DNA from 2 places in the Cupriavidus sp. DL-D2 genome. Region 2 is predicted to be linked to the other one. Evidence: riboswitches for the same ligand, from Rfam matches in the RefSeq annotation. Region 2 holds a riboswitch; the other holds the start of a gene.
The links. Region 2 has a riboswitch for cobalamin ahead of ABDB81_RS07395 (TonB-dependent receptor). Riboswitches for the same ligand answer to the same signal wherever they lie in the genome.
Positions count from the first base shown of each region.

Region 1: it holds a riboswitch for cobalamin, as region 2 does, so the genes downstream of both, ABDB81_RS00385 (TonB-dependent receptor) here and ABDB81_RS07395 (TonB-dependent receptor) in region 2, are expected to answer to the same signal.

Region 1 covers NZ_JBDKXK010000001.1:78,669-93,614, forward strand. The annotation lists gene ABDB81_RS00350 (enoyl-CoA hydratase-related protein) at 1-622, shown strand, start outside; gene ABDB81_RS00355 (malonyl-CoA synthase) at 683-2,224, shown strand; gene ABDB81_RS00360 (SIMPL domain-containing protein) at 2,273-2,965, opposite strand; gene ABDB81_RS00365 (EVE domain-containing protein) at 3,156-3,629, opposite strand; RNA gene ssrS (6S RNA) at 3,718-3,937, opposite strand; gene ABDB81_RS00375 (cell division protein ZapA) at 4,290-4,613, opposite strand; gene ABDB81_RS00380 (hypothetical protein) at 4,610-4,933, opposite strand; cobalamin riboswitch at 5,150-5,417, shown strand; gene ABDB81_RS00385 (TonB-dependent receptor) at 5,494-7,434, shown strand; gene ABDB81_RS00390 (iron ABC transporter permease) at 7,438-8,445, shown strand; gene ABDB81_RS00395 (ABC transporter ATP-binding protein) at 8,442-9,251, shown strand; gene cobO (cob(I)yrinic acid a,c-diamide adenosyltransferase) at 9,248-9,877, shown strand; gene cobT (nicotinate-nucleotide--dimethylbenzimidazole phosphoribosyltransferase) at 10,009-11,073, shown strand; gene ABDB81_RS00410 (adenosylcobinamide-GDP ribazoletransferase) at 11,081-11,857, shown strand; gene cobC (alpha-ribazole phosphatase family protein) at 11,842-12,423, shown strand; gene ABDB81_RS00420 (cobalamin-binding protein) at 12,593-13,489, opposite strand; gene cobD (threonine-phosphate decarboxylase CobD) at 13,479-14,510, opposite strand; gene cbiB (adenosylcobinamide-phosphate synthase CbiB) at 14,507-14,946, opposite strand, start outside.
Region 2 covers NZ_JBDKXK010000009.1:4,920-19,865, reverse strand. The annotation lists gene ABDB81_RS07405 (MBL fold metallo-hydrolase) at 1-886, shown strand, start outside; gene ABDB81_RS07400 (ATP-binding cassette domain-containing protein) at 1,143-2,807, shown strand; cobalamin riboswitch at 2,904-3,155, shown strand; gene ABDB81_RS07395 (TonB-dependent receptor) at 3,188-5,410, shown strand; gene cobW (cobalamin biosynthesis protein CobW) at 5,431-6,495, shown strand; gene ABDB81_RS07385 (D-aminoacylase) at 6,484-7,935, opposite strand; gene ABDB81_RS07380 (tripartite tricarboxylate transporter substrate binding protein) at 7,949-8,944, opposite strand; gene ABDB81_RS07375 (LysR substrate-binding domain-containing protein) at 9,055-9,957, shown strand; partial or broken gene ABDB81_RS07370 (VOC family protein) at 9,977-10,219, shown strand; gene ABDB81_RS07365 (TolC family protein) at 10,419-11,951, opposite strand; gene ABDB81_RS07360 (FUSC family protein) at 11,918-13,894, opposite strand; gene mdtN (multidrug transporter subunit MdtN) at 13,875-14,924, opposite strand; gene ABDB81_RS07350 (hypothetical protein) at 14,921-14,946, opposite strand, start outside.

The sequences.
Region 1 (14,946 bases), on a different contig from region 2:
TGGCGCCGACGGCAACTTTGCCGCCGGTGCCGATATCGCCGAGTTTCCGACGGTACGTGGCGACGCGGCTTCCGTGCGCCACTATCACACGCAGACGATTGCCCCCGCGCTGCGGGCCATCGCCGAATGTCCGCATCCCACGCTCGCCGCCATCGAAGGCGTATGTGTGGGCGGTGGGCTGGAGATCGCGTGCCATTGCGACCTGCGCATCGCTGCATCGGGCAGCCGCTTTGGTGTGCCGATCAACCGGCTGGGTTTTCCGATGGCGCCGGGCGAACTCGGCGGCCTGCTGGCCCTGGCCGGGCGTGCCGTGGCGCTGGAAATCCTGCTCGAAGGGCGTGTGTTCGATGCCGACGAGGCCGCGCGCAAGGGTTTGCTGACGCGCGTGGTGGCCGAAGCGGCGCTGCACGATGAAGTCGCCGCCACGGTCCAGCGCCTGTGCGCGGGCGCGCCGCTGGCCGCACGCATCAACAAGGCCACGATCCGCAGGCTTTCGCCCGAACCTGCACCGCTGACGGCCGCCGAGCTGGACGCACATTTCGCCTACGCCACGAGCCGCGACCATGCCGAAGGCGTGGCGGCGTTTCTGGCGCATCGGCCTCCGGATTTCACCGGGGAGTAATATGGCGGCCGGCCCGCTATCATGGCGGGCTGCACGTCATATCCAATCGTTTCCGTATCCATGAACGCCAATCTGTTCGCCCTGTTCGAATCCCGCTTTCCTGCTGACCGTACTGCCTGCTGCATCGAGACGCAGGACGGGCTCTACTACACGTGGGACGATCTCGACCGCGCCACGGCGAAGATCGCCAACCTGCTGACCGCGCTGGAACTGCCTGCTGGCGCACGCGTGGCCGTGCAGGTCGAGAAGTCGGTCGAGGCGCTGTGCCTGTACCTGGCCACGCTGCGCGCCGGACTGGTTTACCTGCCGCTGAACACGGCGTACCAGGAAGCCGAGGTCGACTATTTCGTCGGTGATGCCGAGCCAGCCGTGGTGGTCTGCAGCAGCGCGAACTTCGGCTGGGTGTCGAAGGTGGCGTTCAAGCACAACACGCATCACGTTTTCACGCTCGACGAGAACCGCACCGGTTCGCTGCTGCAACGCGCCGCCCAGCAATCGGACGTGTTCACCACGGTCGAACGCCAGGACGACGATCTCGCGGCCATCCTGTACACGTCGGGCACCACGGGCCGCAGCAAGGGCGCGATGCTGACGCACCGCAATCTCGCATCGAACGCGCAGACGCTCCACGAATACTGGGGCTGGCGCAGCGACGATGTGCTGCTGCACATGCTGCCGATCTTCCATGTGCACGGACTGTTCGTGGCATCGCACGGCGCACTGCTGGCCGGCGCCAAGATGATCTGGGCGCCGAAGCTCGACATGGCGCAGATCCTCAAATTCCTTCCGCGCGCCACGGTGATGATGGGCGTGCCGACTTACTACGTGCGCATGGTGCAGGAGCCGCGTTTCGACAAGGAAGTCTGCGCCAACATGCGCCTGTTCGTGTCGGGTTCCGCGCCGCTGCTGCTGGAGACGTTCGACGCTTTCCGCGAACGCACCGGCCACACGATTCTTGAGCGCTACGGCATGAGCGAAACCGTGATGCTGGTCTCGAATCCGTACGACGAGACGTTGGGCGAGCGCATTGGCGGCACCGTCGGTCTGCCGCTGCCGGGCGTGGAAGTCCGCGTGGTGGATGGCGAAGGCCAGGCATGCGAGGCCAGCGTGATTGGCAACGTCGAGGTCAAGGGCCCGAACGTATTCAAGGGCTACTGGCGCATGCCGGAAAAGACCGCCCAGGAATTCACCGCCGATGGCTGGTTCAAGACCGGCGACGTGGGTCGCTTCGGCGGCGAGGTGGGCGAGCGCAAGGTGCCGGACACCTATCTGACGATCGTTGGCCGCAGCAAGGACCTGATCATTTCGGGCGGCTACAACGTCTACCCGAAAGAGATCGAGAGCTTTATCGATGAAATGCCCGGCGTGGCGGAATCCGCCGTGATCGGCGTCCCTCATGCGGACTTCGGTGAGGCCGTGGTGGCTGTGGTGGTACGCAAGCCCGGCGCGGATATCGACGAGGCCGGCATGATCGGCACGTTGAAGGGCCGCATCGCCAACTTCAAGGTGCCCAAGCGCGTGCACGTAGTGGATGAACTGCCGCGCAACACGATGGGGAAGGTGCAGAAGAATGTGTTGAGGCAGCAGTACAACACCCTCTGAGCTTGTTTGCTCCCCTCTCCCATGAAATGGGAGAGGGGAGAACACCCATCACTTCACCATCTGCACGGCCCCATTCACCGACACCTGTACCTGCGTCTTGCCGCCTTCCACAGGGATCGGTGCGCCGGCGTCGGCGGACATGGCCTTGGCGGCGTACATGCGCGGCATCGGGGGTACCATGCCGCCGCTTTCGTTGACCGAGACTTCGCGGATGGTGTAGCTGGTATAGCCGAACAGCTTCGCGGTAGCCTGGGCCTTGTCGCGGAATGCGGCCACTGCCTGATCCGTCAGTTTCTGTTGCGTGGCCAGGCGGGCCTCGCGCGACAGCGAGAAGGCCACGTTCTGCACCTGCATCTGGCTGGCGAGTTCACCGGCGAGCTTCGACACGGCTGCAAAATCCTTCGACTTCAGGATGACCTCCGAGCGGCCACGCCATGCGCTGATCTTGCCGTTGCGATCGGTGGTGGGGTGAATCGTGAAGCCGCCCGATTGCGCTTCCACGCCCGACGTGCGCTTGGCCTGGTTCAGCACGGCCTGCGTACGGGTGGACAGTGCGTTTGAAATGGCCGACGGCTCCTGGCCTTCCTGCTCCACTGCCAGCGTCAGCTGCACCACGTCAGTCGGCACCTCGGCTACGGCTTCGGCGGACAGTGACAACACGCCCGAGGGCGGCGGCACGGTCTGGGCCGTGGCGATGGCGGCGGTGGTGGACAGCAGCGAGGCAAGCAAGAGTTTCTTCATATTGTTCTCCACATCGAAGTGATGGCCATCTGACGCGCGCCGGGCGGAATTGTTCCTCACGCGGCACAGTGCGCCAGTTTCACGAGATCGCGCAAGACGCGCATGGGGATGAAACGGGAGAGACGACGGGATGGGGTTAAACGGAGTCAAAAAAAACGGCGGACGTTCAGGCTCACCCCCGTGCCAACCTTCACTTCATCAGCTTGCTGGTGATGTAGCGCCACTCGGCGGGCGTGACCGGCGTGATCGAGAGTCGGTTGCCGCGGCGGAGCACGACCATGTCGGCCAGCGCGTCATGCTCGCGTAACGCGGGCAGCGGGATCAGCGCGGACTTGCTGACGAACTTCACATCGACGAGCGACCAGCGCGGGTCTTCCTTCTTCGATGCCTTGTCGAAATAGTCGCTTTTCGCGTCGAACTGGGTGGGGTCGGGGTAGGGCTGCGAGCAGACTTCGGCCAGTCCGGCGATGCCCGGCTCGGGGCATGAGGAATGATAGAAGAGCACGCCGTCGCCGATGCGCATCTGGTCGCGCATGAAGTTGCGCGCCTGATAGTTGCGTACGCCGGTCCAGGGCAGCGTGCCCTTGCTGGCAAGATCGTCGATGCTGGCTTCGTCCGGTTCGGACTTCATGAGCCAGTACTGGCGCGCACGCGTATCGGACATGTGAGGAAGATCAGAAGATTAGCTGATCGAAGGCACAAATGAAAAAGGCGGTGGTTCGTTGAAACCACCGCCTCTTCATCACTTGAAGGGGGTCCCCGCCTCGGCCGCTGGATCGGCATCCTGAACCCAAGTGAGGTTCAGAGTGGCTGCGGAAGTCGTATTTCGGGTACATCGGCCATTCAGGGAGTGTCAGGCAGAACCTGAAACTATGAATGTCGCGACGCGCTCGCCCACACGACATAATCCCGCACCATGCAATGCATATCGGTTCAAGGAGTTTATGACCCTCACGAACCAGGCAGGGAAACTGTCAAACGTCTGACTTTGGTTCCTTCACACAGACACATACAACCTTGTGCTGGGGATGTCAGACGTTTGCCGTTTCAATAGAGATGGGTGGAAACGGCGGCCAGGCACGATAACCCGGCCATTCGGCTGCGTCGGTCGTTTGGGCGCCGCGCAGTGGCTCCACTATACACCGCGCATCTGCGCATACCAAGTCAGACGTGTTGCACCGTTACATTTTCCATCACGACCATGGCAACACTGTCATGGTTGCATGCGAGGCGCGGCATCCGCTTCACATGCACGACATATTGTGGCCACTGCCGCGCAATTCAAGCGCGGTCAGCAGGGTTTTTGGCACGCTGGCGAATCGCTCTAGCGCGTGCCTACATGTGCGTACTGGCGTAGTGCCTCGTCGGCGCGCTCGTTGAGTTCGCGAATGCGCGCACGCACGGCCTCCACGGGAATGGCGCCTTCCTCGTCCTGCTTGTGGCGCATTGCCAGCAGGTCCGAGGCCAGGCTGATCGCGGCCATCACGGCCACGCGTTCGACGCCCTTGGTGGAGACGGTGCCCTTCAGCTTATTCATCTTGTCGTCGACCAGTGCCACGGCTTCGAGCAGCGCGGCCTCGTTGTCGGGCGCGATGGCGAAGCGATAAGGCTGGCCGGCGATGTTCACTTCCACTTGCTTGTTGCTCATGCGTGTTCTCCGGGGGCTTGCTGCGAGCCTTCCGATGCGGCGCGCGGAGCGCCTTCGCCGAGGAGGTCGAGCTGGCGCGCATCGCTGGCCGTGGGCAGCTTGTCGAGGATCGACTGGATGCGCAGTTGCGCTTCCTCGATCTTGATGTTGAGCAGTTCGCGGTCGGCCGCCATGGCTTCACGGTCCGCGCGCAACTGGTTCGCCTCGGACTGCAGGCGGTCGATTTCCGCACGCAGCCGCTGGTTTTCCGCCGCCAGGGTGTCGGCGTGATGCAGCACGCGTCCGATCTTGGCGGCCAGTTGTTCGAGTTCGTTGAGCATAGTGCCTGTCGTGTCCGGTAGGAGTAGTGGTCAGGTTTCGGGATTCTAGCCGATGCACGCGCGAGGTTTACCGCCAACGCGCCCGATGAGACTGGGGTGCCGCACGGAAGTTGCGTCGAAGGGTGCCAGATCGCGGCAATTCGGCGCATTTCGGCATGTCACCCACGGTTAACGGCAGCTTGACGTATCGCATTGACGCAAAACTTGAAACTCCCTACACTCGCGCACGTTCCAGGTGCTCGCGGCACCCGCACACGTCGGGGCTGCAGTTCAACGGGAAACAGGGAGCAGGGAGGGGACGCCATGTCGCCGCCGGCCAACCTGTGCTGCCCCCGCAACGGTAAGCGACCGCGAACGCGCTGTCTCATGTTTCAATCCAGCGTCCTTCGCAGGGTTGGCCTAGCGCCACTGACCGGTTCCGGTCGGGAAGGCGGCCAGCCTGATGTCGTCAGCCCGGATACCGGCCTGTAGAACGCGGGCGTCCGCCCCTAACGCGGCACGCCTCATCGCCATAGGGTCCGCGGGGGAACGGATCCGGCCGTTCTCTTCCATCCTGACTCATGCGTTTCACGCCATCCAGGTCGACCGTTGCGGCAAAGCCGTCGGTTCGCCCTTGCGCGCCTGCCATCCTGGCAGCCGTTGCCGTTGTTTCCACTTCGTCCCTGCCGGCCTTTGCGCAGTCCGCTGCCGAAGCCGCGACCCAGACGTCGCCGCAGTCCTTCGCGCCCGTCGTCGTTACTGCCTCGCGCACCGCGCAGAGTGTGACCGAGGCGTTGCCGCATACCACCGTAGTCACCCACGACGATATCGTCAACTCCCAAGCACCTGATTTGCGCTCGCTGCTGCGCGGGCAGGCAGGTATCGAATTTGCCGCCAATGGCGGCATGGGGGCCAACACCACGCTGTTCATGCGCGGTGCAAACTCGAATCAGGTGCTGATCCTGATCGATGGCGTGCGGATTGCAGGCGTGAGCGGCGGTACCGCGCAACTGGCGAACATCCTGCCGGACCAGATCGAGCGGATCGAGGTGGTGCGCGGCAATGTGTCGGCGCTGTATGGCTCGGACGCGATCGGCGGCGTGGTGCAGATCTTCACCAAGAACGGGGTCGGTCAGCCGCCGGCCGCCAATGCGCAGGTGGAGTACGGCAGCAACAACACGCGGCAGGGCACGGTGGGCTACGGCGGCCAGGTGGGCGACACATCGTTCAACGTAACCGGCTCGATCTTCAAGACCGACGGGTTCTCGTCGGTCAACTACCAGCAATGGGCAGCCGCCAATCCTGCAGCCGTGCGTCGCGGCACGGGTCCGAACCCGGGCGACAACCCGTACGAGAACAAGAGCGTCTCGGGGCAGGTGCGCCACAAGTTCACGCAGGACTGGGATGCCGGCTTCGCGGCGTACTACTCGAACAGCCAGCTTTCGTACGACAGTCTCAGCGGAAAGCCCACCGACGACTATCGGATGGACAGCGAGTTGTACACGCTGTCGGCATTCGTCAATGGCAAGGTGACGCGCGACTGGACCACGCACTTCAAGATTGCGCAGAGCGAGGACCGCGCGGAGACCACGAAGAACAGCCTGTTCGATAGCCTGTTCAGCACCCGCTCGCGCCAGTTCAACTGGCAGAACGAGTACGCGCTGACGGCAGATCACAAGCTGTTGTTCGGCACCGACTGGTTGCAGCAGGAACTCGCATCGAGTTCATACAGCGCACCCACGCGTAACGTGTTCTCGGTCTACGGTGGCTACGAAGGCCGCATCGGCCGGCACCAGTTGCAACTGAACGCGCGCAACGACCACTATTCCGATTTCGGCAACCAGGGCAGCTTCTTCGCGGGCTACGGCTTCAATGTGACCGAGCAGGTCAAGCTGATTGCCAACCTGAGCAACGCTTTCCGCGCGCCGACGTTCAACGAGCTGTATTACCCGGGCTACGGCCAGCCGAACCTGCAACCCGAGCGCGCCAGGTCGGCAGAGGTGGGCGTGCAGGTGGATACGGTGAGCGCCGGCCTGCTGCGCGTGACCGCCTTCGAGACGCGCTACAACGACCTGATCGTCTCCACGCTGCAACCGGGCGGCCTGTATCTGGCGCAGAACGTGGCCAAGGCCAAGGTGCAGGGGATCGAGGCGTCGTGGCGCGCCACGGTCTTCGGCACGGATCTCGGCGCCAGCGTGACGTTCCAGAATCCGGTCGACGAGACCAACAACACGCAGTTGATCCGTCGTGCACGACGCCATGCATCGTTCGATGTGGGCCGCAATATTGGCAACTGGCGTTTTGGTGGCGAGTGGCTGGTGTCGTCGGAGCGGCTCGACAATGGCTCGCGCACGCTGGGCGGATACGGTATCGTCAACCTCAATGCCCGCTACAACATCGACAAGCAATGGTTCGTTGCCGCCCGTGTGGAAAACCTGTTCGACAAGCAGTACATGCTCGCCTTCCCGTACAACACGCAGGGCCGGGCGGGGTTTGTCACGCTGGGATGGCGGCAGAAGTAAGCCATGTCTGAGTTGCGGCGCGCACTGACCGTTTGGGGCGTCCTGGCCTTGGCCGGGGCGGCCGTGTTTGCGCTGTCGCTGGCCGTGGGCAGCGTGACGCTCGATAGCACGCAGCTATGGCAGGCGCTGACCGGCGCCGATACCGGCACGGCTGGCGCCATCGTGCGCGAGTTGCGTCTGCCGCGCGCCGCCGCCGCGTTTGCCTGCGGCGGCCTGCTGGCGCTTTCCGGCGCGCTGATGCAGGTGCTACTGCGCAACCCGCTGGCCGAGCCTTACGTGCTGGGTGTCTCGGGGGGCGCGTCTACTGGCGCGCTGCTGGCCATGCTGCTGACGCTGCCCTTGTGGACGGTGCAGGCCGGCGCTGCAGGCGGTGCGCTGCTGTCCATGCTGCTCGTGGCCACGCTGGCGCGCCGTGACCTGCTGCATCCGCAAGTGCAGGGCGGCCATCACGAAGCCGGTGCGCGTCTGCTGCTGACCGGGGTCATCCTGGCGGCTGGCTGGGGTGCGCTGATCACGCTGATCCTGGCCGTCGCGCCCGAGTCGCGATTGCGCGGGATGCTGTTCTGGCTGACCGGCGATCTGGGTGGTACATCGAGCTACGGCTGGGCACTGGGCATGCTGGTGGTGGCAATGGCGCTGACCTTGCCGATGGCGCGCGCGCTGAACGTGATGCTGCTTGGCGAGACCGTGGCGCAGTCGCTCGGTGTGCGCGTGGGACGCGTGCGGCTGGCCACCTTCCTGATTGCATCGTTCTCGATTGCTGCGGCGATCACCACGGCGGGATCGATCGGCTTTGTCGGCCTCGTGGTGCCGCACATGGTGCGTCTGGCCTGGGGCAACGATCAGCGCATGCTGTTGCCGGCAGCTGTGCTGCTGGGCGGCATGCTGCTGATGGCAGCGGACCTGATCGCGCGCACGGTCATCGCGCCTGCGCAGTTGCCGGTGGGCGTCATCACGGCGCTGCTCGGTGTGCCAACCTTCCTCTACTTGCTGTTGCGGAGGCCGCGATGAACCCATGGCATGAGCCACTCGCCGCATGTCCGCAACTTGCATTGCGCGATGTGAGCCTGCGCGCGGGAAGCCGCGTACTGATGCAACGGCTCTCGATGTCGATTGGCGCGGGGCAACTGTGGTGCATCGTCGGTCCCAATGGCGTTGGCAAATCCACGCTGATGGGTGTGCTGGCGGGCCTGCGCGCGCCCGATGGTGGTGCGGTCGAGGTGGATGGTGTCGCGGCCACGCATGTGCCGCCTGCCACGCTGGCGCGGCAGCGCGCGTATCTGCCGCAGGCCGTGCATGACACGTTCCCGATGAGGGTCGAGGATGCCGTGCGCATCGGTCGTCATCCGCATTTGAGCGGCTGGGGTTGGGGCCGCCGCGACAACGACAGCGTGGTGCGCGACCTCATGACCGCGCTCGATCTCGACGCATTGCGTGGTCGCGATGTGCTGACCCTGTCGGGCGGCGAGCGGCAGCGCGTGTCGTTGGCCGCTGCACTGGCGCAGCAGGCGCCGCTGCTGATGCTCGACGAGCCGGTGGCGCATCTGGACCTGCGCCACCAGATCCAGGTGCTGGAACTGCTTCAGCGTCTGACGCGCGCGGGTCGGCATGCCGTCGTGGTCATCGTGCACGATCTCACCTTGGCGCAGCGCTATGCGAGTCATGCGCTGCTGATGTCCGAGGACGGACAGGCGCTACATGGCCCGGCCTCCGACGTCCTGACTCCCGCGCAGTGCTCCCGTGCACTGCGCACCCCGATTATCCGAATCAGCGATGGCACGCACGCCGCGCTGATTCCAGATGGAAATCCGCAATGAGCGATATGGAAAACAACAATGCCGACGATGGACGCGACGAGCGTCACAAGGCGCGCATGGTGCGCAAGAAAGAAGTGGTCGACGCGAAGATCGCTTCGGCACAGGCCGAGCGCGGCGTGATCGTGATTACCACCGGCAACGGCAAGGGCAAGTCGAGTTCGGGCTTCGGCATGGTGGTGCGCGCAATGGGCCACGGCATGCAGACCGGCGTGGTCCAGTTCATCAAGGGCGCGATCCCGAGTGGCGAGGAAATGTTCCTGCGCCGCTTTCCTGAGCAATGCGAGTTCCACGTGATGGGCGAGGGCTACACCTGGGAAACGCAGGATCGTGCCCGCGATGTCGCCAAGGCCGAGGCCGCGTGGGAAGTGGCGCGCCGCATGCTGCGCGATCCGACCATCGGCCTTGTGCTGTTCGATGAACTGAATATCGCGCTGAAGCTGCACTATCTCGATGTGGAAACCGTGATCGCCGATCTGCGCGCGCGTCCGCCGATGCAGCATGTGGTGATCACAGGCCGTGGCGCGCCGCCCGCGCTGATCGAGGCGGCGGATACGGTGACGGACATGACCCCGGTGAAGCACGCGTTCCAGCAAGGGATCAAGGCACAGCGCGGCGTGGAAATGTAGGGCAACGCCATGAAGCCCATTCTGGCGTCGTTGCACGGCCTTGTCGTACCTGTTGTACTGCCTGCGGCCGCGCGCCTGGCCAGAACCGCTGCGCTTCGCCTTCCTGGCGTTTTCCAAAAGATTTGAAACATATGACCCATTTCCCCGACTACGCCCTGACACTGCCGCCCATCGATGCGCCCGACGAAGCGCTGCGCGCGACGCTGCAGGCAGCTATCGACGACAAGACCAAGCCGCTGGGTTCGCTCGGACGGCTGGAATCGCTGGCGCTGCAGATCGGCATGATCCGTGGTGGGACGGCGCCTGAACTGACGCGTCCCGCAGTGATCGTGTTCGCTGGCGACCATGGCGTGGCCGATGCGGGTGTCAGCGCGTACCCGGCCGAGGTGACGGCGCAGATGGTGCTGAACTTCCTGAACGGTGGCGCGGCGATCAATGTGTTCACGCGGCTGCACGGGCTGGCGCTGGAAGTGGTGGATGTTGGCGTGCGTGCGCCGCTGCCAGCATCGCTGGGACTGGTCAACTGCCGCGTGGCCAATGGCACGCGCAACTTTGTCGAGCAGGCCGCGATGACGCCCGCCGAGACCGGCGCGGCCATCAACGCCGGTATCGTCCGCGTGCTGCGTCATGCGCAGCTGGGCACCAATGTGATCGGCTTCGGCGAAATGGGTATCGCCAATACGTCTGCGGCGGCCTGTGTGATGAGCCGTCTGACGGGGTTGCCGCTGGAAGCGTGCACAGGGCGTGGCACCGGGCTCGACGACGCAGGGGTCACGCGCAAGCGCGAGATTCTGGCGCGTGCGCTGGCACAGCATCCCGACGTCACGGCGCCGCTCGATGTGTTGGCGACGTTCGGTGGTTTCGAGATCGCGGCGATGGTGGGTGCGTTCCTTGCTGCCGCCGCAAGCCGCATGGTGATACTGGTTGATGGATTCATCGCTTCGGCGGCGCTGCTGGTGGCCGCGCGCATTGATCCGAACGTGTTGCACTACTGCGTGTACTCGCATTGTTCGCACGAGCAAGGGCACCGCGCGCTGTTGGCCGAGTTCGGTGGTGAACCGCTGCTTGCACTCGACCTGCGTCTGGGCGAGGGCACCGGCGCCGCGCTGGCATGGCCGCTGGTGGCATCGGCCGCCGCCTTCCTGAAAGAGATGGCAACGTTCAGCGGCGCAGGCGTGACCAACAAATCGGCATAACAGACAGATGGCCGACGAACTCCGCTTCTTCCTGACCGCCCTCGGCTACTTCACGCGCGTGCCGCTGCCGCAGCGGCTGGCCGGATGGGTGGGGTTCGCGCCGCACTATCTCAATGCCGCAGCGCGTTACTTCCCGCTGGTAGGACTGCTGGTGGGATTGATCGCTGCGTTGGTGACGTGGGGCGCGTGGCAGTTGTGGACGCCGTCAGTGGCTATCGTGCTGGGCATGGCTGCGACGCTGCTGCTGACAGGCGCGTTCCACGAAGACGGGCTGGCCGATTGCGTCGATGCATTCGGTGGTGGCTATCGCACCGAGGACGTGCTGCGGATCATGCACGATTCGCGCGTTGGCGCATTTGGTGCCATCGCCATCGTGGTGGCACTGCTGCTCAAGTGGCAATTGCTGGTAGCGGTGGGCGAGGGTGGCGGTATCGTGACGCTGCTGGCCGTGTTGATCGTTGCGCATGGCGCGAGCCGCACGATGGCGATCACGTTCCTCGCCACGCATGAGTACGTGCGGCCCGAAGGCAAGGCCAAGCCCGTCGCGCAGCGTCTGGCGGGCAAGGGGTTGGTGTTTGCGCTGGCATGTGGCATCTTGCCGCTGCTGTGGGTGTCGCCGCTGTTCGCGGGCGTGGCGCTGATCGCGCTGGCTGTGCTGCGCACAGTGCTAGGCGCGTACTTCGTGCGACGCATCGGCGGTTATACGGGCGATTGCCTGGGCATGGCCCAGCAACTCGCGGAACTGACGATCTACCTCGTGGCGGCCGCATGGAAGTGGTACTGATCCGCCATGCACAGCCGGCAGTTGATCCCGGCATCTGCTATGGCAGCCTGGAACTGGCACTGATGGAGCCGATGCAGCCGGCGGCATCGCTGATCGTTGGAGGCATGGGCACGCCGGTTGGCATCATCACCAGTCCTGCAGCGCGAGCACGCGACACGGCTTCGGCCCTGCGGGCCTGTCTGCCGACGCAACCGCCGTGCGAAATCGAACCGCGTCTGCGCGAGATGGATTTTGGAAGTTGGGAAGGCCAACGCTGGGACGCCATCCCGCGCGAGGCACTGGACCTCTGGGCAGGCAATCTCATGACCGCTCGACCCCACGGTGGCGAAACCCCTGCCGAGATGCTGGAGCGAGTGGGAAGCTGGGCGGATTCGCTCGATACGCAATCTGACGCGCGCCTCTGGGTGGTCAGCCACGCGGGCACCATGCGCATGCTCGCCGCGCACTGGCTGGGCGTGCCGCTGTCGCAAACCCTGCAGTGGTCGCTGGGATTTGGCGCGACGTGCAAGTTTGTGCTGGAGGGGAGTGGGGTCAGGTTGGGGTGGTGGAATCGGGTGGTGACGTAGCTGGCTTCCCGCTGGTTTTCTCCCCTCTCCCGCTCGTGGGAGAGGGGCGGGGGTGAGGGCAAGCGGTTCTGCACCGACAAGTCGAAGATTGCACCGCCATGGCCGCACCCCCAACCCCTCTCCCACTGTGTGGGAGAGGGGAGCTAAAACAACAGCGGGAGAGAAACACCTAACTCCGCCGCGACCTCGCCACCTCCAGATCCTTGCAGATCTCCGCCGCCCCCTTCACCACCCGTGGCCCGGCGCGATTCACCAGGTCGCCGTCGATGATGAACAGGTTGTTGCGCGCAACCGCCGTGACCTGCTTCCATTTTTCCCACATCGAGAAATCCGCGAGTGGCTTGTCCGGGCGGGTGGCGCCCATGCCCGCTGTCAGCATGACTTCGGGATTGCCGGCCACGACCGATTCCACCGATACCGTGGGCACTAGCGGGGTTTCCTTCGCAAACAGATTGCGGCCACCGCACAGGGTCAGCAGGTCGCTGATCAGATGCTCGCCGTTGAGCGTCATCAGCGGCTGCTGCCAGACCTGATAGAACACGGTCACGGGTGGACGCGCGGCGTAGGTCTTGCGCAGCGTCTCCACCTGCTGCCGGAAATCGGCGGCGGCACGGTTGGCTACGGTCTCGGTGCCCATCAGCGCGCCGAGCTTCTCGATGTTCTGGGGAATCGATTCGAGCTTGCGGGGTTCGCTGAAGAACAGTGGCATGCCGAGTGCGCGCAGGCGGTCGGTCTGCTTCTGCGCATTGCCATGGCGCCAGACCACGATCAGGTCCGGCTTCAGTGCGGCGATGCGTTCAAGGTCCAGCGACTTGTTGTCACCCACGCGCGGGATGTCCCGCGCTTGCGGTGGATAGTCGCTGTAGCTCACGGTGCCGACGATGCGGTCACCGCCGCCTGCCGCGTAGATCAATTCGGTCACATGCGGTGCCAGCGAGACGATGCGGCGCGCCGGAGCGTTGAGCGTGACGGGCTGGCCGCTGTCGTCGGTGATGGTGATGGCCGCGTGGGCGGAGCCGAGCGTAAGGCACGCTGCGGCGATCAGGAAAGCAAATCTAGTAGCCATCTGGGTTCATGACTTGGGACAGGGTATCGAATGCCTTGGAAATCTGCGCCCAGGCGCGTGGGGAGCCGGGCGGCAGTCCGAAGCGAAGGCCGGGCGGGGAGCCGCCTGCCGCCGGGAAGTAGCGCGTCCAGACCTGATCTGCGGCGAGAACAGTCTGTATCCATTCAGCATCGGGATGCGGCACCCAGCAGAACAGCGAATGGCGCACGGGCTCGAAGCCGCACTCGACCAGGAACTGGCGCAATTTTTCCGAGCGATGGATCAACTGTGCGCGCGTGATCGATTCCCACGACACATCGTCCAGCACGATTCGTGCGACGGCGCGGGCCGGGCCGGACACCGTCCAGTGACCGAGCACTTCGGACAGCGCCGTCAGCAGCGCAGGCGCAGCGAGCACGAATCCGCAACGCACACCGGCCAGCCCGAAGAACTTGCCGATGGAGCGCAGCACGACGAGCCCCTTCAGATGACTGTGCGGTGCAATGGTCTGGTCGGGCGTGCAGTCCATGAACGCCTCGTCCACGAGCAGCGTGCCGCCACGTTTCGCAAGGTCCGCATGCCACTGCAGCAGTGTCTCGGGCGGCAGTTGCCGTGCAGTCGGGTTGTTCGGATTGACGACGACCAGATGGTCGAGCGATGCGCCAAGATCGTCGCGCAGGAAATCGGCTTCGTCGAGCAGCACAACCTCGTGCCCTGCGCGGGCGAATGCCGGGGCGTATTCGCTATAGCCGAGCGCGGCAACGCCTACGCGTCCACGCTTGAGCAGCGTGGGCAGCGCGCGGATGGCCGCTTGCGAACCCGCCACGGGTAATGCGTGTTTGGCATCGTAGTAATGCGCGGCGAATGCGGCGAGGCCGTCTTCATCCTCGGGCAGTCGTTGCCACGCAGAGGCGGGGAGCTGCGGCACGGGATAGCCGTCGGGATTGATGCCGGTGGAGAGATCGACCCAGTATTGGGCGCGACCTCCATACTCCTTCATCGCACGCTGGAGATCCCCGCCGTGTCGAATGGTGTTCGTCATGATGTCGTTATCAGGCTGGTCAGTGGCACGCTCAACATCGCCACACCGAGCCACAGCAACAGCGTGCGTTGCACGAGCCGCAGGCACGCATGCACATGCGTGGCCGCCGGTGTCGCGCCGATGCCGAGCGGCGGTCGTTCTTCCCATTCGCCGTGGTAGTGCGCGCCGCCACCGAGCGCCACGCCCACGGCGCCGGCGCCCGACGCCATCACGGGGCCGGCGTTCGGGCTTGACCATCCGGGTGCCTGCGTACGCCAGCAGCGCAGTGCTTGCGCCGTGGCGCCGAGCAGTGCGTAGGACAGCGCGGTGAGCCGGGCCGGTATCAGGTTAAGCAGATCGTCTATGCGGGCGGCGGCCCAGCCGAACATTTCCCAGCGCGGCGTGCGATAGCCCCACATCGCGTCGAGCGTGTTGGCGAGGCGGAACACGATCACGG
Region 2 (14,946 bases):
CAAGGAAAGTGCTGGCGAACTCGTGTCTTCCCGCTACGCCGTGCGCGTGGGCGATGTCGATGTCGTGCTGATCAGCGATGGCGTCCTGCCGCTGCCGACCTCCACCATGTCTACCAACGTGTCCGAATCGGACCGCAACCAATGGTTCGACGATCGCTTCCTGCAACGTGACATGTTCGACTGGGCGCTGAACATCGCCCTGGTACGCAGCGGCGACCGCCTGATCCTGGTGGACTCGGGCGTGGGCGACGGCTTCGAATACTTCTCGCGTGCCGGCCGCTCGGTGATGCGCCTGGAGACGGCGGGGATCGACCTGGCTGCCATCACCGATATCGTGATCACGCACATGCACATGGACCACGTGGGCGGCCTGAACAACGACGGCGTCAAGGCCAAGCTGCGTCCTGACGTGCGCATCCACGTGGCAGCCGCGGAAGTGGAGTTCTGGAAGAACCCGGACTTCAGCAAGACGGTGATGCCGGAAGCGGTGCCGCCCGCGCTGCGCAAGGCCGCCAATACGTTCGTGCAGCTCTACAGCGAGAACATCGTCCAGTTCGACCAGACCGTGGAAGTGGCTACGGGTGTGTCAGCACGCGTGACCGGAGGCCATACGCCGGGTCACTGCGTGGTGGACGTGGCATCCAAGGGCGAGAAGCTGACGTTCGTGGGCGACGCGATCTTCGAAGTGGGCTTCCACAATCCCGATTGGCAAAACGGCTTCGAACACGAACCCGAAGTGGCCACGGAAGTCCGTATCGCGCTGCTGAACGAAGCCGCCGAAACGGGCTCGATGCTGGCCGCCGCACACGTGGCCTTCCCGTCGATCGGACACGTTGCCAAGGATGGCAAGAAGTTCCGCTTCGTGCCGGTGCAGTGGGACTACTGATCCACTGACGGATCCCGGCTTACCCGTCGCGCTCCGGCGGATAGTCAGTACTTGTGGTGTTCCATACGCCGCGCGTTCACAAGACGCGCGGCGTTTTTTTTGTAGCGTGCGACGCCATGCGTTGTGGCATCGGAGTGCGGCTAGCGACGCTTTTTCTGGGGTGTCGATGGGTGGGCGGCAGAGGTCTGCTGCCAGAAAGACACAGCCCTGCACCGCCTGGTCGGCTATCATGCGTGTCCTCTCCGAAGCCGCTCCTATGATTTCCGTCCGTAATGTCACGCTGCGCCGTGGCGTCAATGTCGTGCTCGACCGCGCGTCCGTCACTTTCAACCCTGGCGAAAAAATTGGGCTCGTTGGCCGCAATGGTGCCGGCAAGTCGTCCTTTTTCGGCCTGCTGAATGGCACGCTGCATGAAGACAGCGGCGAATTCTCGATTCCGCCGTCCTGGAAAATGGGCCAGGTTGCGCAGGACATGCCCGAGACCGAGCAGAGCGCGACCGATTTCGTGGTGGAAGGTGACACCGTGTTGCTGGCCGCGCAGCAAGAAGTGGCCGAGGCCGAGGCCAGCGACGATGGCATGCGCATGGCGCACGCCTACATGGCCTTGCACGATGCCGGCGCGCACGACGCGCCCGCGCGTGCGCAGGCGCTGATCCTGGGCCTGGGCTTCAGCGCGGCGCAACTCAGCCAGCCGGTGAACAGCTTCTCCGGCGGCTGGCGCATGCGGCTGCAACTGGCGCGTGCCCTGATGTGCCCGTCCGATCTGCTGCTGCTCGACGAACCCACCAACCACTTGGACCTCGACGCCCTGGTCTGGCTGGAAGCGTGGCTCAAGCGGTATCAGGGCACGATGGTCGTAATCAGCCACGATCGCGAATTCCTCGATGCAGTGACGCAGGTAACCGTGCACGTCGATAACCAGCAACTGGTGCGCTACGGCGGCAACTACAGCAAGTTCGAAGACATGCGCGCCGAGCAGCTTGTGCTGCAGCAGGCCGCCGTGGCCAAGCAGGCAGAAAAGATCGCGCACCTGCAGAAGTTCATCGACCGCTTCAAGGCCAAGGCATCGAAGGCCAAGCAGGCGCAGAGCCGGGTCAAGGCGCTCGAACGCATGGAGAAGATCGCGCCGGTGCTGGCCGATGCGGAGTTCACGTTCGAGTTCAAGGAACCGCTCAATATCCCCAACCCGTTGCTGTCGATGCTCGATGCGAGCTTCGGCTATCCGGCGCCGGAGGAAGCGCAGCCGGGCACGCCACCCACCGTCATCGTCAAGGGCATCAACCGCTCCGTGCTGGCCGGGCAGCGCATCGGCATTCTCGGTGCCAATGGCCAGGGCAAGTCCACGCTGGTGAAGACGGTGGCGCACGCGCTGCAACCCATTACCGGCGAGATCAGCGAAGGCAAGGGCCTGAATATCGGCTACTTCGCGCAGCAGGAGCTGGACGTGCTGCGGCCGCTGGACACGCCGATGGAGCACATGATCCGCCTGGCCAAGGACACGCCGCCGCATCTGCGCGCCCCCGGCCAGAGCGGTGGCGAGCAAGCGCTGCGCACCTTCCTGGGCTCCTTCAATTTCAGTGGCGACATGGTGCACCAGGCCGTGGGCACGATGAGCGGCGGAGAAAAGGCGCGGCTGGTGCTCTGCATGATCGTGTGGCAGCGCCCCAACCTGCTGCTGCTCGACGAACCGACCAACCACCTGGACCTGTCCACCCGCGAAGCCCTCGGCATGGCGCTCAATGAATTCGAAGGCACGGTGATGCTGGTCAGCCACGATCGCGCCCTGCTGCGCGCCGTGTGCGACGAGTTCTGGCTGGTGACCAAGGGCGGCGTCGAGCCTTTCGACGGCGACCTGGACGATTACCAGCAGTTCCTGCGCGACGAAGCGCGCCGCATGCGCGAGGAAGCCGCCGCAGCCTAACGCGGTTGGCGGGCCGGTGTTGCTCCCCTCTCCCGCATGGCTGGAGAGGGGAGCAAACAATAGGAGTAAAATGCGGCCCGCGGCACGCACCCCTTGCGTGCCGTACGTGATGCAGGTGCCTGTGAGTCATTCATGGGTTAAACGGGAAACAGGAATGCCGCCCTTCGCGGCGAAGCCTGTGCTGCCCCCGCAACGGTAAGCAGGTTTGGGAACCATCAAGTCGATCCTGAGTTTGTCGGATCGACGGTCACTGTGGCAGCTTCACTGCCGCGGGAAGGCGATGGTGTCCCGGAAACATCAGTTTCCAGCCTGCGAGCCCGGATACCGGCCTGTTGTCATCATCGACACCTATTGTCCGGACGGGGTCGTCCGGCTTCACGATGAAATACAACCTGTCTGCGCATCCCGCTGGCCGCTCGCGCACGGCTGAATTCTCGTCGCGTACCGCGCGTGGATGGCGCTCGCGTGCGCTCGTCGCATCTGTTGCCTCCGTCGGCACTGTCGCCAGTTTCAACATTCCCTGCGCGTTCGCACAGGAATCCGCATCCGAGTCCGACAACAAGACCCTGCCCGCCGTCACGGTCAGCGAGACCGCATTGCCGGGACTGTCTCTGTCGAAACCCGAGTTCACGGGCAGCCGCCTTGGCCTGACGCCGCTGGAAACACCGGCCAGCGTGGAAGTATTGAGCGGTGAAACCATCCGCGCGCGGGGCGACCAATCCGTACGCGAGGCCGTGACCCGCGCCACCGGTATCACGGCCAACCCGGCACCTGGCAACGGCGGCACGGCACTGGCCGCACGCGGTTTCGCGGGCCAGGGCTCGGTCATGCAGTTGCTCGACGGCACGCGCATGTACGTGGCATCGGGCACGGTGACGTTCCCGTTCGATACGTGGTCCGTCGATCGCATCGAAGTGCTGCGCGGCCCCGCATCGGTCATGTATGGCGAAGGCGCCATCGGCGGCGTGGTCAACGTGGTGCAGAAGAAACCGATTCGCGGCCCCATCGAGAACGAACTGCAGATCGGGGGCGGCACCGAGAAAACCGCACGCGTCGCGTTCGACAGTGGCGGCAAAGTGAATGACAACCTCTCGTACCGCTTTGCCACGGCCTACAACCGCTCGGCGGGATGGGTGGATCGCGGCGATTCGAACAACCTGATGGTATCGGCATCGGTGCGTCTCGATGTGAATCCGGATTTCAACCTGACGCTGTCCTATGACGATGGCACGCAGCATCCGCAGCAGTACCTCGGCACGCCGCTGGTCAACGGCAGCCTGGACACTTCGCTGCGCAAGAAAAACTACAACGTCGGCGATGCGGAAATCAGCTACCGGGACCGCTGGACGCGCCTGAATGCCGAATGGACGCCGAACGATCGCGTCACGGTGCGCAACCAGTTCTACTACCTGACCAGCCATCGCCACTGGCGCGACAGCGAGAGTTATACGTACCTGCCGGCCACCTCGCAGGTGCGCCGGGGCGACTACCTCGAAATCCTGCATGACCAGGAACAGGTGGGCAACCGTGCGGACATGACGGTCAAGAGCAAGGTGTTCGGTCTCGATAACGCCACGACCGTCGGCTTCGACATCAACAAGATCAACTTCACGCATTCGAACAACTCGCCATACGGTGGCAGCTCCACGGTCAATGCGTACGACTTCGATCCGGGGATGTTCTTCAGCCCGCCGGGCATCGTGACGTCGCCGCGCACGCGCTCCAACACCACGCAATACGCGCTGTTTGGCGAACACCGCATCGCGTTCACGCCGCAGTGGTCTGTCATCGGTGGCGTGCGTTTCGATCATGCCAAGCTGTATCGCACCGATCTGATCGCCAACACCGGTTGGGAGAAGACCTTCGCCAACACCACTTGGCGCGTGGGCACGGTGTATCAGTTCACGCCGAGCGTCTCGGTCTACGCGCAATACGCGACGGCCACCGATCCGTTGGGCGCGCTGATCACCACGAGCGATGCGCAGCGCAACTTCAACCTTGCCACGGGCAAGCAGGTGGAAGTGGGCGTGAAACAGGCGTTCTGGGGCAATCGCGGCGAATGGACGTTTGCGGCCTACGAGATTCGCAAGAAAGATCTGCTCTCGCGCGATCCCGTGAATCCGACGATCACGCAGCAGGTAGGCGAGCAGTCGTCGCGCGGGCTGGAAGCATCGGCCAGCGTGGAAGTGCTGCGTGGCCTGCGCCTCGACGTCAACGGCACGGTGCTACGCGCGCGCTATGACGATTTCAACGAAGCGGTGGGCGGCGTCTCGGTGTCACGCGCCGGCAACGTGCCGACCAGCGTGCCGCAGCAGGCCGCCAATGCGTGGCTGACGTGGAATTTCGTGCCGCAGTGGACGCTCGGCGCGGGCCTGCGTTACGTGGGCGGCCGTTATGCCGATACCGCCAACCGGGTACGCGTGCCAAGCTATACCACCGTCGATACTGCGCTGTCATGGCGCGTATCGAAGCAGGCAGCACTGACGCTGCGCGTCTATAACCTGTTCAACCGCGACTACGCGGAGTCGTTTTCGAATGGCGGCCAGCAGTGGCTGCTGGGACGCCCGCGTTCGGCGGAACTGTCCGCTAACTTCTATTTCTGAGGCCCAGAGAGGGTATTTCCATGCAAACCTCGAAAATTCCTGCAACCATCGTCACCGGCTTTCTCGGCAGCGGCAAGACCACCCTGCTGCGCCATATCCTGGATAACGCCAACGGTCGCCGCATCGCCGTGATCGTCAACGAGTTCGGCGAACTGGGCATCGATGGCGAGATCCTCAAGGGTTGCGGCATCGGCTGCGACGACGCGGGCGAACCTACGGGCCAGCTCTATGAACTGGCCAATGGCTGTCTGTGCTGCACGGTGCAGGAAGAGTTCTTCCCCGTGATGGAGCAGTTGCTGGAGCGTCGCGACCAGATCGATCATGTGCTGATCGAGACGTCGGGTCTGGCATTGCCCAAGCCGCTGGTGCAGGCGTTCCATTGGCCCAGCATCCGCAATGCTTTTACCGTGGATTCCGTGGTGACCGTGGTCGATGGTCCCGCTGCCGCAGCCGGTCAGTTCGCAGCGAATCCCGTCGCAGTGGACGAACAACGCCGCGCCGATCCGAACCTCGATCATGAATCGCCGCTGCACGAGCTGTTCGAAGATCAGCTTGCCAGCGCCGATCTGGTGATCCTGAACAAGATCGACATGATGGACGCTACGCAGATCGCCGCCGTCGAAGCACTGGTGCGTCCGGAGATTCCTGCGGAAGTGAAGATCGTCCCGGCGCAGGCCGGTTCGCACGATGTGAACAGCCTGCTGGGTCTCAATCGCGCGTCGGAAGACACGATCCATCTGCGCGTGGATCACCATGGCAACGCCGATGATCCGGATCACGCCGATCACCATCACGACGAGTTCGACTCCGTGGTCGTGGAAGCTGGCACTGTCGATCGTGACGCGCTGATCGCCGCGCTGCAGAAGCTGGTGGCCAACCACACGATTTATCGTGTGAAGGGTTTCGCCGAACTGCCCGGCAAGCCGATGCGGCTGGTGCTGCATGGCGTGGGCCAACGCTTCGACAGCTACTTCGACCGCGCATGGCGGGCCGAAGAGCCGAAGGGTACGCGTGTGGTGCTGATCGGGCAGGACCTCGATGGTGCCGTTCTACAGGCTGCGCTGGACGCCGCGCTAGCTGGTTGAGGTCGTGTTGCGAGCGCGGCGCCGCAGGCTTTGTCCGGGTCGTATGCCCGTTGCGGCGCCGTGCTCCCACACCGCCTGCCCGTTCACAAATACGCGGGCGATACCGGCGGACGGTTGCCGCGGATCGAGATAGGTCGCCACGTCTTTCACCGTGCGCGGATCGAACACGGTGATATCGGCGGCATGCCCTTCCCGAATCTCGCCGCGCCCCGCCAGCCCGAACGCATGCGCGGTCATGCCCGTCATCTTGTGTACGGTCTGCTCCAGCGTCAGCAACCCAAGATCGCGGCTGTAGTGTCCCAACAGACGCGTGAACGTACCCCACAGGCGCGGATGTGGATAGTCGTCCGACGGTATGCCGTCGGAGCCGATCATCGTGTCGCGATACGCCAGCACGCGCTGTACGTCGCCTTCGTCCATGAAGAAGTACATGCCCATGCCGGGCATCACGCGGGCCAGCGCCTCGGCGCGCGAGCATTGCCATTCCTGCGCCAGATCCGACAGCTTGCGGCCCGCGCTCTTCGGCTCCGAACGTGAGTACGTGATCAGGATTTCATCGCTGATGGCCAGTCGCTCCGCGCGCAGCAAAGACGACGACGCCGTGTACGGATAGCAATCCAGACAAATTTTCTGGCTGCGCCCCAGTTCACCGATGCGTGCCAACGTTTCGCGCGTGCGTCCGAAGTTGGGCTTGCCGATGACCTTGTGATGAGAAATCACCAGCCGGACATCGAGCGCGCGTGCAATCTGCGCCGATTCTTCGATGGCTTCGATCACACCGTCGCCTTCGGTGCGCATATGCGTGGCATAGACGCCACCGAACTGTTTCAGGTCGCGGCCCACGCCAATGATTTCCTCGGTGGGTGCCGAGGCTGCAGGCGGATAGAACGTGCCCGTGGACATGCCGATCGCGCCCTGCTCCAGCGCGGCATTGGCGGCTTGTCGCATCGCCTCGACTTCCGCTTCCGTCGCGGGTCGGTCGAGATCCGCCTGATGCACCGCGCGCAACGCCGTATGGCCGACCAGCGATGCCACGTTGACCGCTGCGGGCGTGGCATCGAGTGCATCGAGATATTGGCCGAACGCCGCGAAGCGCCACTGCGGATCGACGGTACGCAGCGGCAACGGCGGATCGCCGCCACTCTGCTTGTACGGTGCCAGGCTGATGCCGCAGTTACCGTTCACCACCGTGGTCACGCCTTGCGAAATCTTCGGCGCCATGCCTGGCATCTCCAGCACGGCACGGTCATCGTGCGCATGGCTGTCGATAAAGCCCGGCGCAACTACCATCCCGGCTACGTCAAGGTCGCGATGGGCGCGCTGGCCCACGGCATCGCCAATGAAGACGATCTCTCCGCCCTGCACTGCCACATCGGCACGGTAGCGCGCAGCACCGGTGCCATCGATCACATCGCCGCCGCGCAATATCAAATCGAACATGGTGAACTCCCGATCAGTCGAGTTTGATATTGGCCTTGCGGATCAGATCGCCCCATTTGCGGCTTTCTTTCGCAATCATCTGCGCGAACGCCTCGGGCGATCCACCCACCACGACCGAACCGTTCTGCTCGGCATCCTTGCGCGTCGCGGGCAGTTGCAGATACGCATTGATCTCGCGGTTAAGACGCTCTACCACGGGGCGCGGCGTACCGGCGGGCGCCACGATGCCGCCCCATGCGTTGACCTCGAAACCGGGCAGCCCGGATTCATCCATCGTCGGCACGTTCGGCAGTACCGGCAGTCGCGACTTGCTGGTCACGGCAATGGCGCGCAGCTTGTTGCCCTGCACCGCGGAAAGGATCGACGGCACGTTGTCGAACATGAAATCCACCTGGCCGCTGATGACATCGATCTGCGCCTGCGGAGCGCCCCGGTAGGGAATATGGCGGAAGTCGATATGCGCCTGATCCCGAAGCATTTCGCCACTGAGGTGACTGGTAGTGCCATTACCGCCCGAGCCCATCGTCAGCTTTCCGGGGTTCTTGCGTGCGTAGTCAATCAGTTCCTTGACGCTGCGGATCGGCAATCCTGCATTGACCGCCAGGATGTTCGGCACGGTCGTAGTCGCACTCACGGGTACAAGATCCTTGTCCGCGTCATAGCCAGGACGCGCCAGCAGGCTGCGGTTGATCGCCATCGTCACGATGTTGCCGAAGCCAATGGTGTAGCCGTCCGGCTTGCTGCGCACCAGTGTCTGCATGGCGATGCTGCCCGCCGCGCCGGGGCGGTTGTCCACCACTACGGAAGTGCCGAGTTTTTCACCCAGGTATTGCGCCAGCTTGCGGCTCGACTGGTCGGGTGTGCTGCCCGCTGCGGCTGGCACGATCAGCGTGATGGGCTTGCCGGCTGGCCAATCGGCGGCCTGTGCGGCACCGGCCGTCAGCATCACGGCCGCAATCGCTCCGGCTTTAAGAAATTCAATGGCTTTGTGTCTCGGGGATGTCGTCATCGTCAACCTCTCGGGGCGTGCAAACTCTGTAGGAACGCGCTATGGTGCGCCCACGCACATGTCGATGTATATCGAAGTTTCGGCAAGCATCCATTCCTTTTTTTGATGACATGAAACATCCTGCCCGGCGTCACATTCCCTCCGTGGTGAACCTGAACACGTTCGAGACCATCGCGCGTCGTGGCAGCGTGACGGCGGCGGCAGATGAACTGGGCCTCAGCCAAGGCGCGGTCAGCAAGCAGCTTCTGGATCTGGAAGGCTTTCTGGGCACAGCGCTGTTCGACCGCAATAACGCACGGCTGACACTGAACGACGAGGGCGCCGCTTACCTCGCGCGTATCCGTCCCCTGCTCGATCAGCTGGAAGCGGCAACCGTCGCCACCTCCGGTGCCGCCCAGCGCATGCGCGAAGTGCGCCTGTCCGTGCCGAACACGTTCGGCCTGCTATGGGTGATGCCGCGCCTGTGCGGCTTTGCGGCCGCGCATCCCGAGATTCGCATTCACGTCGCCAATCATATCGGGGCCGTATCGCTGCGCGATGCGGGGCTCGATGCGGCCATCGTCTTTGCGGAAAACGGTCTCGACGACGAGCATGCCGACCTCTTGCACAGCGTCCGCACCCTGCCTGTGGCATCGCGTGAACTCGTGTCCGGTCGACTGCCGATGTCAGCGGCGCGCATCGCCGCCCTCCCATTGCTGTACCACACCACTGCGCCGAGTTCGTGGGCGAGCTATCTGCGCGACCTCGATGATGGGATCGAGCTTCCGCTGCCCGGCGGCACGGAGTACAACCTCGTGACGTTTGCGCTCAAGGCTGCCGAGGCCGGGCTGGGCGCGGCGCTGGTGCCTGACTACGCATGTGCTGACAGTCTGCGCGAAGGACGTGTCGTGCAACTGAATCGTCCATCGCTGCCGTCGCAACGTGGCTACTACCTCGTGCGCCGCCGCGAGCGTATGGACGCGCCCGCTGTGCGGGTGCTGCGGGAATGGTTGCTGGCGCGACGGTCGGAGTGAAAGGGCCAAATCCAGCTGGCCGCCGGGGAAGCCAGAATTCTGGATCAGCCGGGGTACGCCGAACCAGCCGCCGATTCATGTGGCGTTTCGGGTGGATAGCCGGGCGATGGTCGATGCGTTCTATCAGGCTGCCATTTCGGCCGGCGGCCGCGACAACGGTGGACCTGGTATTCGCGCGCACTATCACCCCGACTACTATGGCGCGTTCGTGCTCGATCCGGATGGCCACAACATCGAGGCGGTCTGTCATCTGCCTGCGTGACGCAGGCGGGATCAATACAGCGTGTTGTCTCCCCTCTCCCCGCGGGAGAGGGGCTGGGGGTGAGGGCCAGCGGTGCAATCACCAACACGCCGCAATTTGAAGCGCATACCCTCACCCCCACCCCTCTCCCACTGCATGGGAGAGGGGTGCGCATAGCAACGGACGAAGGCATTTCGCACACGCTGGTTTTGATACACCCCTACCGCCCATTCCCTATCGAGCCCGTCGCCAGTGCCAGTCCCGCCGCGGCAGCGAGCGCGCCGCTGTAGGCGTCGGCCGATGCATTGCGTGCCAGCAGTAGCTGGTTTTGCGCGAGGTTGGTTTCCGTGATGGTGCCCACGCCCTTCCGATATGCCGCGAATGCGGCGTTGTAGGTGGTTTGCGCAGCGTCGGCCAATGCGCGGGCGGCGTCGTACGCTGCCAGGCTTGTTTCCAGCGCGCTCTGGCTGACCACTACCTGTCGTACCGATTCCTCCTTGGCACGCGTCAGTCTTGCCGAGGCACTGTCCACATCGTTACGCGCCTGCGCCAGCGTTGCCGAGCGCAGGCCACCGTCATAGATCGGTACGGTCACGCCCAGGAACACGCTGTTGCCGTAGCGATAGCCGTTGAGGTTGACCGTCGGTGGCTGCTGGCCGACTGGGGGAATCGCGGTAATCGCCGATCCGCCCGATGCGTACGAAACGAAGCCGGATACAAACACCTTCGGCAGGAACGCCGCTTCGGCCGCCCTCACCCGCGCCTGATTGGCGCGCTCCACCGCGTAGGCACCCAACACGTCCGGTCGCTGCGCAATCGCGTTCTCGACGATCTGCTCGACGGAGTTTCTCAGCGCAGGAGACAGTGTCCGCACGGGCATCTCCGCGATGCGTGGCTTCGATAGCGGCGAGATGCCGATCGCAGTGATCAACCCGAGATAGGCGTCGGTCTGGGCGCCCTGAGCCTGCACCATCGCCAGATTGGTTTGCGCCCGGTTCTGGGTGGCCTGAGCAACTTCCACTACCGTGCCTATTCCGCGATCGAAGCGCGCCTTGGCTGCAACAAGCACCGCATCGGCATTGCTCATGGCCTGCTCGACGGTGGCCGAGCGCGAGCGGGCTGCCTGGAACCGGTAGTACGCCACGCTGACATCGTGGATGATGCGCTGGTGCAACGCCGTGAACGCGATATTGGCCGCCACCGTGGTTTGCTCCGCCGCCTCCACGATGCCAGCCCTTTCGCCGAAATCGAACAGCAACCATTGCAGCGACAGCACCGATACCGCGCCGTGGTGCGACACATCGGCACCCGCCTGCCCCAGAGGCGTTGGCGTGGACAAGTGCCCGTTCTGATAGCCGCCCATCGCCGCCGCCGAAATATGCGGCAGGTAGCTGCTACGCGCGATGCCGGCGGCCAGTGCCGCATTGCGCGCATCGTTCCATGCGATACGCGTCAGCGGATTCGACGATTCCGCCAGATCGATCAGTTCGGGCAGCGAATAGGCGTGCGTCGGGTCGAGCTGCGATGGAGGGGCAATCGTGGCCAGTGCGCTATTGGCCGGTAGCGTGTAACGGGAAGGTTTGTCTTGCGGCGCCGCTTTCGCAGCAGCGCCCGCGACGATTTCGCCAGTGGCCGTTGTCGTGGGTTGCCACGGACGATCCGGTTGCGGCGGCGCGAGATCGAGCGAGGATGTCGCGCATCCGCTCAAGGCCAGGACGATCATCGAAAGCGCCAGCAGCTCAGGTTTGCGCATGGGATGGAGATGAGGTGGAATCGCCCGGAGAAGGTCTGGCCATCGATCGATCGATCGACCATGGCGAGCAGCACCGAATGCGTGTCGTCGCCGGATGGTGACGCCGTATGACCAGTGGTTGGGATTGGTGCATCCATCGATTGCAAGCGCCGAAGCCGATCCGCAATGGCCGGATCGCCGGGACTTCGTTCCGCCAGCAAGAACAAAGGGCCGGCGATGGCATCGAGCACACTTAGTTGTTTGCGCCGATCTTCGATCCAGTCCGTACCGGGGCCGACCGAAGCCGGCTCGTATCGCGCCAGTTGAAGATCCTGCGCGACACTCCCCTGCAGGGCGAGCGCAGCGATAGCGTGCTGACGCCGTGCGATCGACGGACGTGCATCAACGAGTTGCTGCCACTGGCGCAGCAAGGCGACGAAACCTGTCTCGATACGCGAGGCGATACTGACGGGCCAGATCCGCGTGAACACGAGGTAGACCACCAGATTGCCGATGATGATGCCGATGACACGGTCGCGCGCTATGGTCAGGTCGAAGCCGGGTCCCGCGCCCTGAATCACGCAGAGGTAGAACGCGAACGCGATCTGGAAGCCTGCATAGGCAATGCGCGGGGATCCCTGCGCGACCCATGCCGACAGCCACGTTCCCACGAACACCAGCGTCAGCAGTCCACCCACCGAGGTCAACTCGGGCACCACGTAGACGATGGCCGCTGTGCCGGCGACCGCGCCCACCAGACAGCCAGTCAGGCGTAGCGTCAGTTTCTCTACGGTCTCCGCCATGGTGCCGAGTGACACCAGGTAGCACGTGATGAAACACGTATGAATGCCCGGCCAATTCAACTGCTGATAGAGCAAATAGCAGAACATGGCAGCGCCCGTGGTCTTGAGCGCGTAGTGGATGTGGGACCGATTCGTGAAGGCGTCGGCATCGAGGAAACCGCCGGTTTTTTCGGCCTGTAGTGAAGCGGGAGACTTCTCTTCGATACCTTCTGCATAGCCCTCGATGGCCGAGCGCAATGCCGCGACGATGGATTGCTGCACCGGCGTCAGCAGGCTGGCGTCTGGCATCACCACTTCAATCTCCACGGGATACCCGCCCTTCTCCAGCATGCTCGCCATGGCATCAACCGTATCGGCCATCGGCATCGCAAACCCACGCGGCAACTGCGCAGCCGGTTCCCGGCCGGTCACATCGACAGCCATCAGGATGGCCGTCGTCGATGTCGCCGCCTGTTGCAGCGCCCGATAATCCGCAGCGTTGACGGTGCCTTCCAACCTGGCGAGCTTCAACCAGCCGGCCACGGGCTGCACGCCATCAGGGGGCACATCGGAGCGCGCATGACCTGCACGCAATACTTGCGCTGCCACGCGCAGGCATTGCGCCAATCGATCACAAGCAAGGCGGCGTGGCGACGGTCCCATGGCGAGGTTGACCACGACATTTGCGCCAATGGGAATCGCCACCATCAGCCACGCGTACAACAGCGCGCGCGTGGCGAGTTCGCCGGCGGGAACGAGTCCAAGCTCATCGAGCCCGAAGCCGATGATCATGGCGAGGATCGCGCCGATCGGGCGAAGCTTGCTGGCGGACGTCAGGAACAACAGCGCGGCTGACACCAGAGCCATGCATGCCACGCGCAGCATCGGGTTATCGACGGTGAAATCCGCCAGCAGGATCACCAGGCCAATGATGATGCTGACCAGTACCAGCGCCGCCACGCTCATCACGATGCTGCTGGTGCGGTCCGCGCGATTGATGAAGAAGATCACGTAGGCGGAGATGGCGGCTTCGGGGGTGCCGTAAATCGCCGAAATCAGTACCGTCAGCGTGCTGGCCGCTGCGATGCGGGTCGTAGCGGCAGTGCGTCCCGGGAATGGTGCGAGCAGCGCGACCAGGTCACGCGGGCGGCGACGCAATGGTTCAGCGGCAGGCGGCGCCATGGCGCACCTCTACGGTTGCACTGGCGCCTACCCGCGCGAGACTCTCGGGCGGTTCATCGAGCTTGATCCGTACCGGGAAACGGCGCGCCACGCGCACCCAGTTCACCGAGGGCTGCACATAGGGCAGCGCACGCGGCAGATTGATCCGGTCGGTATCGGTAATGCCCACGCCGATGCCTTCCACGGTACCGCGCAATGCGTGGCGGCGATCGATCATCGAATAGACCGTGGCGCAATCGCCGATATGGATATCGGCAAGCTGGGTTTCGCGGAAATTGGCGACGGCAAACCATTCGCCGGTATGCACAAGCAGAAACAGGGACTGGTTGGGGAGGACCACTTCGCCCGACAACACGTTCAGCCCACTGATACGGCCATCGTGCGGCGCGCGGACCACGGTGTCGTCGAGTGCGCGCTGCACGATGGCCAATGCGGCCTCGCGGGCTCGCACAGTGGCGATTGCATCGTCATCCTTGCCTACCGCCTGCGCCGTACCGGCCCGCTGTGTCTGTGCCTGCTTGAGTGATACCGCCGCGTCGCGCCGGGCCACCTCGGCCTGGTCCAATTGCTGCTTTGGTACGTAGCCATCGGCGGCCAGTGGGCGCAGGCGCTCCACCGTGCGCACCGTCAGCGCGTAGTTCTGCTCCGCGCGGGCGATTTGCTCGGACGCCACCGATGCGGTGGCCTGCTCACTGCCAATGGCCCGCCGGCGCGTGCCCAGCGTGGCCTGCGCAAGGGCCAGATCTGCCTGGGCCTGCTCCACGGCCAGCCGGTAAGGCACCGGATCGATTTCAAACAGGACCTCGCCCTTTTTTACGTGCTGGTTTTCCGTGACCAGGATGCGGGCGATGCGGCCACCCACGGGCGATGCCACGTGCACCATATCGGCGTCCAGCGAAGCATCGTCGGAGGATGGATAGCGTGCCGTGCGTTGCCAGGCGTAGACGGACAGGAGAACGGCCAGCATTACGATAGCCAGCGCGATCAGTTTCCCGCGCAGGGGACGACGGGGGGTGCCAGCCATTTTCATGGGATGTGTCCCGACCCGATCA